DNA from 4 places in the Anoxybacillus kestanbolensis genome. Region 1 is predicted to be linked to each of the others. Evidence: predicted binding sites of a transcription regulator. Region 1 holds the regulator's gene; each other region holds the start of a gene.

Region 1 (3,185 bases):
TTGCCATACATCTTACCCCCTTGATGATGATTTTTTTTGTTAAGTATTTTTGTACGCTTTATATGTTATCAGGCGAACGATTAACCAATCACAGCTAAAATGTCACTTTCACGCAAAATTAAGTATTCTTTTCCATCATATTTTACTTCTGTACCCGCATATTTTGAGAAGATGATGCGGTCACCAACGCTTACCTCTGGAGCTACGCGCTCACCATTATCAAGAACGCGACCTGAACCAACTGCCACAACTTTTCCTTCTTGTGGTTTTTCTTTTGCTGTGTCTGGTAAGACAATTCCGCTCGCTGTTTTTTCTTCAGTTTGAATTAATTCAATGACAATACGATCGCCTAGTGGCTTCAACACGGCAAACGACCTCCTTAATTAGATTTTCGTTCCGTTATTAGCACTCATTCTTATTGAGTGCTAACACACTTATTATATTAATGAACTTTTTTCAATTTTGCAAGTAGGAAGTTAAAAATTTTTCAATACATATTTCCCTCTTTCATTATGTCTTTCCTTTCGAAATTCATACAAAAAATATGGTAAAATGAAAAAGTATTTATTTTGTAAAAAGGGGTTGACCATGTGAAAAAACAATATCGGTATGTCATCATTACATATATCGCCATGCAGCTATCGAGCTTAGTCGGCGTCCCTTTACTTGCACATAGCGGCTTTGTCAACGCATCAAATAAAGAAATAGCTTTTTCGATCGCTTCTGGTTATTGGGCTGTTATTAGTTTCTCGATTGCTCTTTTTCTCGTTCTTTATTTTATGAAAGAAGATATGAAATACTCATATGATCGCCATCAAGCATCGATTGGCATGTCATTCTTTTGGGCAATTGGGGGGTTTTTGCTCGCTCTTTTCGCCCAAGGCGTTGCAGCAAACATCGAAGTACACCTCTTTGGGGTCGAAATGGGGTCCGAGAACACGAGACGGATCGTCGAAATGGTCAAACTTACACCAGCTCTTATGCTCGTCACTTCAATCGTTGGTCCAGTTTTAGAAGAAATCATTTTTCGAAAAATTATTTTCGGAACGCTGTATCAAAAATATAACTTTTTCTTATCAGCCATCATCAGCTCGCTTTTATTTGCTGTTGTTCATTTAGAGTTCGAACATTTGCTTCTTTATGCAACGATGGGATTTGTATTTGCTTTCCTATATGTCAAAACAAAGCGTATTATCGTACCTATTGCAGCACATGTACTGATGAACACCTTTGTCGTTGCAATTCAAACATTATTTGCTGAAGAAATCGAAAGCATTATGCGTGAGGCAGAACGAATGCAATTCGTAATTTGGAGGCTGTTTTCATGAAGTCTGAACCGTTGTTTTATTTTCTCACTGGCATTTTATTTACTTATTTTGCTGTCCATACCGCCGATGATGGTATTTGGGACATCACAACGATGCTATTTATTTTAATTGCTACATTTGATTTCGGCGCAGGAATTCGTTCTTTACGAAAAAAAACCTCCCGCTCGTAAACGGGAGGTTTACTCATTTCCGTAATGTTTTAAAAAGTAAACGAGTGACTGCAATTCGACCGCTAAATCAATATGGTGAACACGAATATGTTCTGGCACATGCAAGCGAGCAGGCGTAAAGTTTAAAATCCCTTTAATGCCTTTTTGAACAAGTCGGTCAGTAATCGGCTGGGCAACTTGAGCAGGAACGGTTAAAATCGCTACCGTAATCCCTCCAAGCTTTTCTTCCAATTCATCTAAATGATAAACCGGAACCCCTCCGACTTTTGTTCCCACTTTATCCGGATCAACATCGAACGCCATTACGATTTTCGTATTGTTATTTTTGCTAAAATTGTAGTTCAAAAATGCTGTCCCTAAATTACCGACGCCAAATAACGCTACTTCTGTCGTTTCATCTTGGTCTAACGTTTTTCGGAAAAACGACAGCAAATAATTCACATTATATCCGTATCCTTTTTTTCCAAGCGCACCAAAGTATGAAAAATCACGGCGAATCGTTGCTGAATCGACTTTTACAGCTTCGCTTAACTCCGCTGAAGATACACGTTGCTTGCCTGATGCATGCAAGTTTTTCAAAAAACGATAGTACAACGGTAGTCGCTTTGCGGTCGCCTGCGGAATTTTTGGTTGTTCATTATTCACGAGTCAATCCCCCACATTTCCTTTCACAAATAGTTAGCGCTTTCATTTTTCTCTCCTATACGTCTAAAAAATTCTCCCCACTTCTAAACTATACACTATTTTTTTCATTCTGTCTTTCCTTTGTACCCTTTATTATTATTTTTGTCAAATTTGTTATTCGTACACTAGTGTTGCCGAATATCAAGAAAGTACGTTACACTATCAAAAGAAGATTGAGGTGAGAAAGAATGATCATTTTACAAGTAAATCAACTATCCAAATCATATGGAGCGGAACAAGTTTTATCAGACATTAAGCTTGAAATACAAGAAAAAGACCGTATTGCGTTAGTTGGAAGAAATGGCGCGGGAAAATCGACATTATTAAAAATCATTGCCGGACAGTTGTCATACGACACAGGCGAAATCATTAAACCGAAACACGTAACGATCGGTTATTTAGATCAATATACAGGGTTGCAAGCTCATCGTTCCATTTGGGAAGAAATGCTCGATGTGTTTGCCCCGCTACAACAAATGGAAAAACAATTACGCGAACTAGAACAACAAATGAGTTTACATGATGCTGACTATGAGCGCCTACTTGAGCAATATGATCGTTTACAAACAGAATTCAAAGAAAAAGGCGGCTATCAATATGAAGCAGATATTCGTTCGGTTCTTCATGGTCTCCGCTTCCCACAGTACGATTATACGACAAAAGTATCTACATTAAGCGGTGGACAGCGGACGAGGCTAGCGCTTGGTAAACTGCTCCTTACAAGGCCCGATTTGCTCATTTTAGACGAACCGACAAACCATTTAGATATGGAAACGTTGCAATGGCTTGAACAATATTTAAAAAATTACGATGGGGCCATTCTTATCGTCTCCCACGATCGCTATTTTCTTGACCAAATCGTGACACAAGTGTATGAACTATCACGCACAAAAATAAAAAAATATGTCGGAAACTATACAAGCTACTTACAACAACGTGCTGAACAATTTGAACAACAACTAAAATTGTATGAAAAACAACAAGAGGAAATTACAAAATTAAA
Region 2 (3,185 bases), on a different contig from region 1:
GATTGATGGAACAGATAATTTCGAAACGCGTTTTCTACTAAATGATTTATCACAAAAATATCGAATTCCATGGATATACGGTGCTTGTGTAGGAAGTTATGGTCTTTCTTTTACGATCATTCCCGAAGAAACGCCATGTTTTCGCTGTTTCGTCAATCATTTGCCTTCTTATCATTTGACTTGCGATAACGTTGGTATTATTTCTTCTGTTGTACAAATGGTTGCTGCGTATCAAACAACGGAAGCGTTAAAAATATTAGTGGGAGATGTTGCAAAGATCCGACGTTCGCTCGTTATGTTTGATGTTTGGCAAAACGAACATCGGTTTTTACGAGTTGATAAACTAAAAAACGAACATTGTCCGTCTTGCGGGAGAGATCGCACATATCCAGCTTTGCACAGGGAAAAAGCGAAGATGTCCGTCTTATGTGGACGAGATACAGTACAAATTCGTCATGGTCATCCATTTCGTATAACTGAAATGATGGAACACATGAAAACAAGCGGTCAACAAGTACACGGGAACGAATATTTGTTGATGACCCAACTCGAAGGACATCGTGTCGTTTTATTTGCTGACGGTCGCATGCTTGTGCACGGTACAAAAGATGTTACATTTGCTCGTTCGTTATATCAGAAATATTTTTCATGAAAAGGAGGCATACGTATGTCTCAGTTTATTAGCAAAAAAAATTTTGAACAATTAAAAAAGTTAGCGTATAAAACGCTGAAAGTGAAAAAAGGAATGTTTTTATTTCAGGAAGGGCAAATGGGCCAAAACTTTTTTGTCGTCTTATCTGGCAAATTTCAAATTAGTAAATTTTCTGGTGATGGAAAAGAGTTATGTTTGCGGTTATGTGGGCCGAGTGCTGTCATCGGTGAGTTGATGATTTTTTCAGATAATGGGAGATATTTATTTAACGGTCGTGCGCTCGAGGATAGTGAAGTACTTGTAATTAAAAATGAAGATATTGAAAAAGAGTTGCTTGCCAACTCAGAGTTTGCTGTTGAGTTTTTGAAAATGATGACCGATCATTTCCGCAAACAACATACGAAATTTCGTGATCTCGTCTTATACGGCAAAAAGGGAGCTTTATATTCTACACTCATTCGTATGGCTAATAGTTATGGTATTCAGACGAAAGATGGCATTTTATTAGATGTTCCTGTTACACATCAAGATTTAGCGAATTTTAGTTCTACATCGCGTGAAAGTGTAAATCGTGAATTAAATACATTAAAAAGTAAAGGTATCATTTCTTTCAAGGGAAGAAAAATTATCATTCATAGCTTAGACTATTTAAAAAAGCAAATTAATTGTGAAGGTTGTCCATCGTCATATTGCAACATTGAATAGTCAATAAACGTTCATTTTTTAGACAAAAGGTGTGACGTGCATCACACGAAAAATCGTTTTCCTTCTATACAATAAATGTGTAAGCACATGAAGAAAAGAGGGATGACGATGGATTTTTCACCTTGCAGTCTCATTGGGCATGAACCCGTTTCATTATGTCCGCCATTGCAACGATTAAAAGACGAACACGGTCCATTAAATGAAGAAAAATATGCTCTTTTTGTTGCAGCGAAAGGCATTTACGATGGTAAAGAGGAAGATGTTGTTCAAGCACTTATTCGTTTACGTGAAAAAGTACAGCAATTTTTGCAACATTTAGATCCTCACTCTCGTCGCGAAGAAGATGTATTATTTCCGATGATGGAACGCTATATCGGCAAACAGTTCGGTCCCATTGCAGTTATGGAATACGAACATCAAGAAGCGAAACAAAATATTGCAACATTTTTACAAAAGACAGAAACGATTCGTTCAGAAGAAGCGAAACAATTAGCTTCATATGTAATGAACGCGTATATGATTTTAACTGATCACTTTGCGAAAGAAGAGCAAGTGCTTTTCCCGATGGCTGAAAAGTTACTATCAGCCGAAGAAAAAGAACAATTAGCAAAAAGAATAGATGAGATTAAAGGCTAATCCGTTAAGGGTTAGTCTTTTTTTATATAATATTTCGACATATTTGTGACAATTAAAAAACATGTGAGGTACCTCACATTTATTTATCACGTCCCGTTTTATAGTGAAGATAGAAGGATTTCATACAAAGAGGAGTGAGCGATATGAAAAAAAAATCACCGCTGTTCAAGCGGTTGAACTACGTGAAGCCGATTGAACGGCAAGCGGATGGGCATAGTGAAGTCACATATCAAGATCGCGATTGGGAACAAATATATCGCAGAAGATGGCAACATGACAAAGTTGTCCGTTCAACACATGGTGTCAACTGTACGGGTTCATGTAGTTGGAATATTTACGTGAAAGACGGCATCGTCACATGGGAAGGTCAAAAACTTGACTACCCAACAACAGGACCGGATATGCCTGATTTTGAACCGCGAGGCTGTCCGCGTGGGGCAAGCTTTTCATGGTATATTTATAGTCCGCTTCGTGTCAAATACCCATACGTTCGTGGCGTGTTGTTAAATATGTGGCGCGAAGCGTTGCAACAACATGCAAATCCGCTTGATGCTTGGAAAAGCATTGTTGAAAATCCAGAAAAGGCAAAGCGTTATAAACAAGCACGTGGCAAAGGTGGATTTGTTCGTGCAGAGTGGGACGAAGTATTAAAGCTTGTTGCCACTTCCTTACTTTACACAGTAATCAAGTATGGACCGGATCGGAATGTCGGCTTCTCACCAATTCCAGCGATGTCAATGGTAAGTCATGCGGCTGGGGCACGCTTTATGTCGCTTATGGGTGGACCGATTTTAAGCTTTTATGATTGGTATGCCGATTTACCTCCGGCTTCGCCGCAAATTTGGGGAGATCAAACGGACGTTCCGGAAAGTAGTGACTGGTACAATGCCGGTTACATTATGACGTGGGGATCAAATGTTCCGATGACGCGTACACCAGACGCGCACTTTTTGGCAGAAGTGCGATATAAAGGAACGAAAGTCGTTTCCATTAGCCCAGATTTTGCTGAATCGACAAAGCTAGCAGATGAATGGCTAAGCGTGAAACAAGGAACAGACGGTGCTTTAGCGATGGCGATGGGGCACGTCATTTTAAAAGAGTTTTATGTCGACCGTCAAGTTCCATACTTTACGAATTATGCGAAACAATACACCGATTTTCCGTTTTTAATTACGCTCAAAGAGAGAGAAAA
Region 3 (3,185 bases), on a different contig from region 1:
CCGAACACGTATGGAAATTGTTGAGTGAAAAACCGATGACAGCATTTGACGTATGCCGTGCGCTCTTCCCAACCGTATATGAACGGGAATTTTTATTGACGATGTCTGAAGCGATTGGTCAACTTGATTATTTAGAAGCGATCGGAGCGGTGAAAAAACAAAAAGATGGTCAAATATATATGTACGAAGTGGTGAGATCATGAAGTTAGCAGGGAAATACGTCGTCATTACAGGAGCATCGAGCGGTATTGGCGAACAAATCGCATACGAAGTAGCGAAGCGCGGGGGAATACCGATATTGCTCGCTCGTTCAAAAGAAAAGTTGGCGCAAATTGCGCAACATATTGAACAAACGTACAACATCCCCTGCGTATATGAATCGCTAGATGTTAGTAATCAAGAAGAAGTAGATGCTGTATTTGATCGATTACTTGCGTCCGTCGATATCGATATTCTCGTCAATAATGCGGGGTTCGGTGTGTTTCGGTATGTCGAGCATATCGATCTCTCAGAAGCGAAGCAAATGTTTGATGTCAATGTGCTCGGATTGATCGCGTGTACAAAAAAAGTGTACACACATATGATGAAGAAGCGGTCCGGCCACATTATTAATGTCGCATCTCAAGCAGGAAAAATCGCAACGCCAAAATCGAGCGTATATGCCGCAACAAAACATGCTGTCCTTGGATTTACAAATAGCTTGCGAATGGAAGCGTCCATGTATGGCATTTTTGTCACTGCTGTGAACCCAGGACCGATCAAAACAAACTTTTTTACTGTCGCTGATACGTCCGGAGAATATGTGAAAAACGTGAAACGATGGATGCTTCGTCCGGAATTTGTCGCCAAGCGCGTCGTTGATGCGATGCTTACTCCAACGCGTGAAGTGAATTTTCCGTTTTGGATGCATATAGGAAGTCGCGTGTATCAATTATTTCCATCGGTCGTCGAAAAAATGGGAAAACGGGCATTTTTAAAAAAGTAAGCGAGGTGTAAATGGTGAAAATTACGATCACGGAACGAGCGATCGAACAACTTCGTCGTGTTCGTGGAAACAAGCACGTCAAGCTTACATATGATACAGATGATTGTGGTTGTGCTGTCAATGGAGTGCCTATGTTACTGCTTGTCGAGCAATTAGACGAACATGATGTAGCGATTGAAACAAACGATATGCCGATTTGGATGGAAAAACATCGGCTCATTTTCTTTGATGAACAAATGACGATTGATGTTGTCGATGGGGCAGGATGTTTTCAATTAAAAAGCCCCAATCAAATATTGAATCCGCGCATGTCGCTGATGGAGCGCTAACAAAGTAAAAAGCCCGGAATAAAAGCCGGGCTTATTCGTTTTTTGGTGCGCGAACGACGGATTGAAATTTTCCTTTATGAGATGCATCACAAAATGGCATATTTTGTGAGAGCCCGCAACGACAGAGAGAAAACGTTTCTTTTGTTTCAAACTTGTTTCCTTCCATATCAATTAATTCAACATCTCCGGTCACACGAAATGAACCGTTATCCATCACTTTAATTTGCACTTTCGCCATATATTCCACCTCCTTGTATACCTTATATCGTATATACTATCTATTTTATATTAGAAATGCAAGGACGTGCATATTTGTCAGAACAGTGACAAGATAAATGGATGTGATTTTTTGTGATCAATGTCACATGATATAAATATTCCTTCTTGTACAATGAGAAGTAGTGAGCGAATCGGAGGGATGAAATATGCGTGATTTTCAACAAAATCCGTTTATTGTTATATGGGAGTTAACACGGGCATGTCAGCTCAATTGTCTTCATTGTCGGGCCGAAGCACAGTATCACCGTGATCCGCGTGAATTAACGTTTGAAGAAGGGAAGCGATTAATTGATGATATTTATGAAATGGATCAGCCTCTTCTCGTGTTTACAGGTGGAGATCCGCTTATGCGTCCAGATGTGTACGATATTGCTAAATATGCGATTGATAAAGGACTTCGTGTATCGATGACCCCAAGTGCAACACCAAACGTGACAAAAGAAGCGATCCGAAAAGCAAAAGAAGTAGGCCTTGCTCGTTGGGCGTTTAGTTTAGATGGACCAAACGCTCAAATTCACGATCACTTTCGTGGAACATCTGGCTCGTTCGACTTAACAATGAAAGCGATTCAATATTTACACGAACTCGACATTCCCATTCAAATAAATACAGTCATCTCTCGTTATAACGTTCATGTGCTTGACGAGATGGTGCAACTTGTTGAAAAGCTCGGCTGCGTGCTTTGGAGTGTATTTTTTCTCGTACCGACGGGCAGGGGAAAAAAGACAGATATGATTTCGCCTGTTGAGCATGAAAAAGTGTTTCGTTGGCTTTACGAAACGAGCAAACGTGTACCGTTTGATATAAAAACAACAGCAGGACAACATTATCGTCGCGTTGTTTTACAACAAAAAATGCGAGAACGTCAAATTCACGGTGACATTCGTTATGAAGATGTGCTAATGAAAGGATTAACTGGACAAGTAGACGGACTAGGGCGTGCCCCAAAAGGAGTAAACGATGGAAACGGTTTTGTATTTATTTCGCATATTGGTGACGTATATCCAAGTGGACTATTGCCTGTAAAAGCAGGGAATGTACGTGAACAACCGTTATCCCATATTTATCGCCATTCTCCAATTTTCAAACAGTTAAGAAATCCAGACGGATATAAAGGAAAATGTGGCGTATGTGAATTTCGTTACGTTTGTGGTGGATCGCGTTCAAGAGCATATGCGGTTACAGGCGACTACTTAGCAAGCGAACCGTACTGCATCTACATCCCAAAAGCATGGCGTCAAAAAGAAAAGGTCGGCGAATAGCCGGCTTTTTTCTATTCATCCATACAGGCGATAAGTTCCTTATTTGTGTAAATTGGGAACTTGTCTTTTTTCTACAAACATTTTATTCATATGAAAGAACGTATGAAAGTTTTGTGAACATAACAAAAATTGTGAACAATATAACAGTACTGATCGATAAATTTTTTTACGATAAAATTGTCAAACGATAAAGCGAGGGGGGGAATAAAGATGGAACGATTAAAACAATTTCTTCGAGTTGGTCATTTACCGACACTTCTTTCGTCTTTTTTGTACTTTGATATTAGTTTTATGATCTGGGTGATTCTTGGGGCAACAGGAACGTTTATT
Region 4 (3,185 bases), on a different contig from region 1:
CTCCATTTCCATTATAATTGAACATTTTTATTTTTATTCAGTTTTTATTTAGAACATAGTTTTATGATATCAATTTTTTGTAAAAAAGAAGAAGGATCTTCCTCCTTCATTTAAAAACAATTGTTTTATTTTCATGAATAATGACACGGTCTTCTAAATGCCATTTTAGGGCGCGGACAAGAACCGTTTTTTCGATCATGCGCCCGATTCGCTTTAAGTCTTCTACATGATGCTTATGATCCACCCGCTCGACATCTTGTTCAATAATTGGGCCTTCATCTAAATCATCTGTTACATAATGAGAAGTGGCACCGATCAGTTTCACTCCGCGTCGATAAGCTTGCTCATATGGTCGTGCGCCAACAAATGCCGGTAAAAACGAATGATGAATATTAATGATTTGTGCTGGAAACGTTGCAACAAAATGTGGTGATAAAATTTGCATATAACGAGCAAGCACAATGACATCCACATCGTGTTCCTTTAATAGTTGGATTTGTTTTTCTTCCGCTTCCTCTTTTGTTTCTTTTGTTACCGGTATATGATAGTATGGGATTCCAAAAGACTCTACCGTTTCTCTCATTTGCTCATGATTGCTAATAACTAGAGCAAAATCTGCAAGTAATTCACCCGCTTGCCACTCCCATAGTAACTCTAATAAACAATGCTCTTCTTTTGAAACAAATATCGCTACTTTTTTCACATGTGTATGTAAGCTCAATCGCCAATTCATCTCAAACTGTTGTGCAATCGTTGCAAATTCCTTCTCTATCGTCTTTTTTCTTTCTGATATATTCGGAGCATCGAACTCGATTCGTAAAAAAAACGTACCGCCTTCAGGATCTGTCGAATATTGACTGGATTCCACAATATTAGCCCCCTTTTCGTACAAAAAAGTAGTGACAGCGGCCACAATGCCTGGTTGATCTGGGCATGAAATAAGCAAGCGTGCTCGATCTTTATATTTGTTCATAAACTTTTGCACATGTTTTTGTTGAAAATACATCATAAATCCCCCCATAGACAGAAAAATGAAATAAAATAATAGCTTTTATTATAACAAATAAAAAAATAGTCGAGAACATATCCCGACTATTTTTTACTTATTCAATATTTTTCTTACTCCAAACGCCCCTTTCCACACAGGCGTAGATTGTTTATTAGATGAAAGATATGTGTATAACGCCCCCATAAATAATGAACCACCAATGATATTCCCAAGCGTTACAGGGACGATGTTATGGATAATCCCTGCTACATGAATTGTATCTGGATGCTCGACAGCTAAAGCAAGTGAAAAAATAACAAAGTTTGCAATAGAGTGTTCATATCCGGAAGCAAAAAAGACGAAAACGATTAAAATCATCGCAAACATTTTTGCCATATCTTCCTTCATTTGCATTGGAATAAAAATAGCTAAACAAACAAGCCAGTTACATAAAATCCCTTTGACAAACAATTGTACCGTTGTTGCATGCATTTTTTTCAAAGCAATTGCAAAAAGTAAATGATCCATCGGAATGTCATGAAAAATACCTGACTGTGCAATCAAAAAGGCGAAGAAAATCGCACCAAGCAAGTTGCCGCTATAACACGCCACCCAGTTACGAAGCGTGTCACCAATCGTCGTTTCTTTTTGAAGCGTACTAACAGTAAAATACATCGTATTCCCTGTAAATAGTTCTGCACCGCCATACATAATCAACACAAGGGCAATTCCGAAGAAAATACCGCTCACTAAATACGTTACAGGTGAATGCGCCTCATAAAAGTATTGTCCGATACGTACGCAAAGAACGAGAGCAAAACCAATGTATACACCTGCCAACGCAGCACGAATCATGTATTGAAGAGGCGATGTTTGCAAAATGGAGCGCTTCTTTAATGCAAGCTCTTTACATGTTTGTAAAGCTTCCATTGTTTTCTCACTTCTCTTTCTATTTTGTGATATTTTTCACACTTATCCTACTCCTCTTTGTTCTGTTTTTCAATGCATTCGTGTAAATGTTAAAAGAACTGTCAACACTTTATTTTTGTAAACGTTTGCGAATAAAATGACTATTGCAATTTTTTTATCTGATGTTCTCATCCTTTGCAAACTCATGCACAAATGTATTAATATAAAGAAGGCGCAAAATACATTGTTAGAGGAGGAAGCCATGAACTACATAAAAGAGCAAAATGGACAGCTATGGTTAACAGAAGATGAGCGTGAAAATTTAAAGATTAGTTATCGTATCAAGGAGATCGTTTACTCAGAACGTTCACCATTTCAACATGTGATGATTTTAGACTCATATGACTTTGGAAGAATGCTTGTGCTTGATGGAATTGTACAAACAACTTCTATTGATGGACATATTTACAATGAGATGATCACACATGTTCCTCTTTCTCTTCATCCGTCGCCAAAAAAAGTTTTAATTATCGGTGGGGGCGATTGTGGTGCAGCTCGTGAAGTGGCGAAATATGAAGAGGTAGAAGAAATCCATCTCGTCGAAATCGATGAACTTGTTGTTCAAGCATGTAAAGAACATTTACCTGAAGTATCTGGAAATCTTTCCGACCCTCGTGTACAGTATGTGTATAAAGATGGGGTTCAATTTGTGAAAGATCATATGAATACGTACGATGTCATTATCATTGACTCGTCTGATCCTATTGGTCCTGCCCAAGTATTATTTGAATACGATTTTTATAAAAGTGTGCATGAAGCGCTCAAAGAAGATGGAATGATGGTTTGTCAAAGCCAATCGCCGATTTTCCATATGGACGTATTGAAACAAACATATGCAAATATTCGTCATTTATTCCCGCACGTTCACGTATATACGGCTACTGTGCCAACGTATCCTGGCGGGCTATGGAGCTTCACTCTTGGTGCAAAACAGCCGATTTTATTTGACCGACTTCACACCTTCACAAAGCAAACGAAATATGCAAACGCTGATGTTTTAAGCCAATGTTTCCGTCTTCCACAATTTATGAAAGAGCATCTTCAATCGTAGTCGGAATGATTCCGACTACGATTGTTGACAAAGTTTATATTATGATACAAAACGTAATGATTACTATTTTCTTTTGTAAGGAGAGTGCCTATATGCGTGTGAAAGTTGTTTTACAATGTACAGAAACTGGAGATCGCAACTACATAACAACGAAAAATAAGCGTAACAATCCTGAAC

What was found. Region 1 encodes Rex, which represses fermentation and respiration genes when NADH is low (regulators of the CRP and FNR family bind a similar motif). Its sites were predicted from a motif close to TTGTGAAATATTTCACAA; they were not measured.
Region 2: BO219_RS05360 (hemerythrin domain-containing protein) is a predicted target of Rex. The motif match lies at 1,387-1,404, and genes of this name have one in related genera.
Region 3: BO219_RS05470 (TIGR04053 family radical SAM/SPASM domain-containing protein) is a predicted target of Rex. The motif match lies at 1,664-1,681, and genes of this name have one in related genera.
Region 4: BO219_RS03220 (formate/nitrite transporter family protein) is a predicted target of Rex. The motif match lies at 1,943-1,960, and genes of this name have one in related genera.

What each region holds. Positions count from the first base shown of each region.
Region 1 covers NZ_MQAD01000032.1:4,524-7,708, reverse strand. The annotation lists gene groL (chaperonin GroEL) at 1-7, opposite strand, end outside; gene groES (co-chaperone GroES) at 81-365, opposite strand; gene BO219_RS13205 (CPBP family intramembrane glutamic endopeptidase) at 591-1,328, shown strand; gene BO219_RS13200 (YdiK family protein) at 1,325-1,498, shown strand; gene BO219_RS13195 (redox-sensing transcriptional repressor Rex) at 1,508-2,143, opposite strand; gene BO219_RS13190 (ABC-F family ATP-binding cassette domain-containing protein) at 2,371-3,185, shown strand, end outside.
Region 2 covers NZ_MQAD01000005.1:581,650-584,834, reverse strand. The annotation lists gene BO219_RS05370 (ThiF family adenylyltransferase) at 1-652, shown strand, start outside; gene BO219_RS05365 (Crp/Fnr family transcriptional regulator) at 668-1,357, shown strand; gene BO219_RS05360 (hemerythrin domain-containing protein) at 1,466-1,993, shown strand; gene BO219_RS05355 (nitrate reductase subunit alpha) at 2,137-3,185, shown strand, end outside.
Region 3 covers NZ_MQAD01000005.1:603,659-606,843, reverse strand. The annotation lists gene BO219_RS05490 (MBL fold metallo-hydrolase) at 1-203, shown strand, start outside; gene BO219_RS05485 (SDR family NAD(P)-dependent oxidoreductase) at 200-985, shown strand; gene BO219_RS05480 (iron-sulfur cluster biosynthesis family protein) at 997-1,314, shown strand; gene BO219_RS05475 (CDGSH iron-sulfur domain-containing protein) at 1,346-1,552, opposite strand; gene BO219_RS05470 (TIGR04053 family radical SAM/SPASM domain-containing protein) at 1,740-2,855, shown strand; gene BO219_RS05465 (nitrate/nitrite transporter) at 3,066-3,185, shown strand, end outside.
Region 4 covers NZ_MQAD01000005.1:165,205-168,389, reverse strand. The annotation lists gene purU (formyltetrahydrofolate deformylase) at 107-1,006, opposite strand; gene BO219_RS03220 (formate/nitrite transporter family protein) at 1,100-1,918, opposite strand; gene speE (polyamine aminopropyltransferase) at 2,160-3,008, shown strand; gene rpmG (50S ribosomal protein L33) at 3,101-3,185, shown strand, end outside.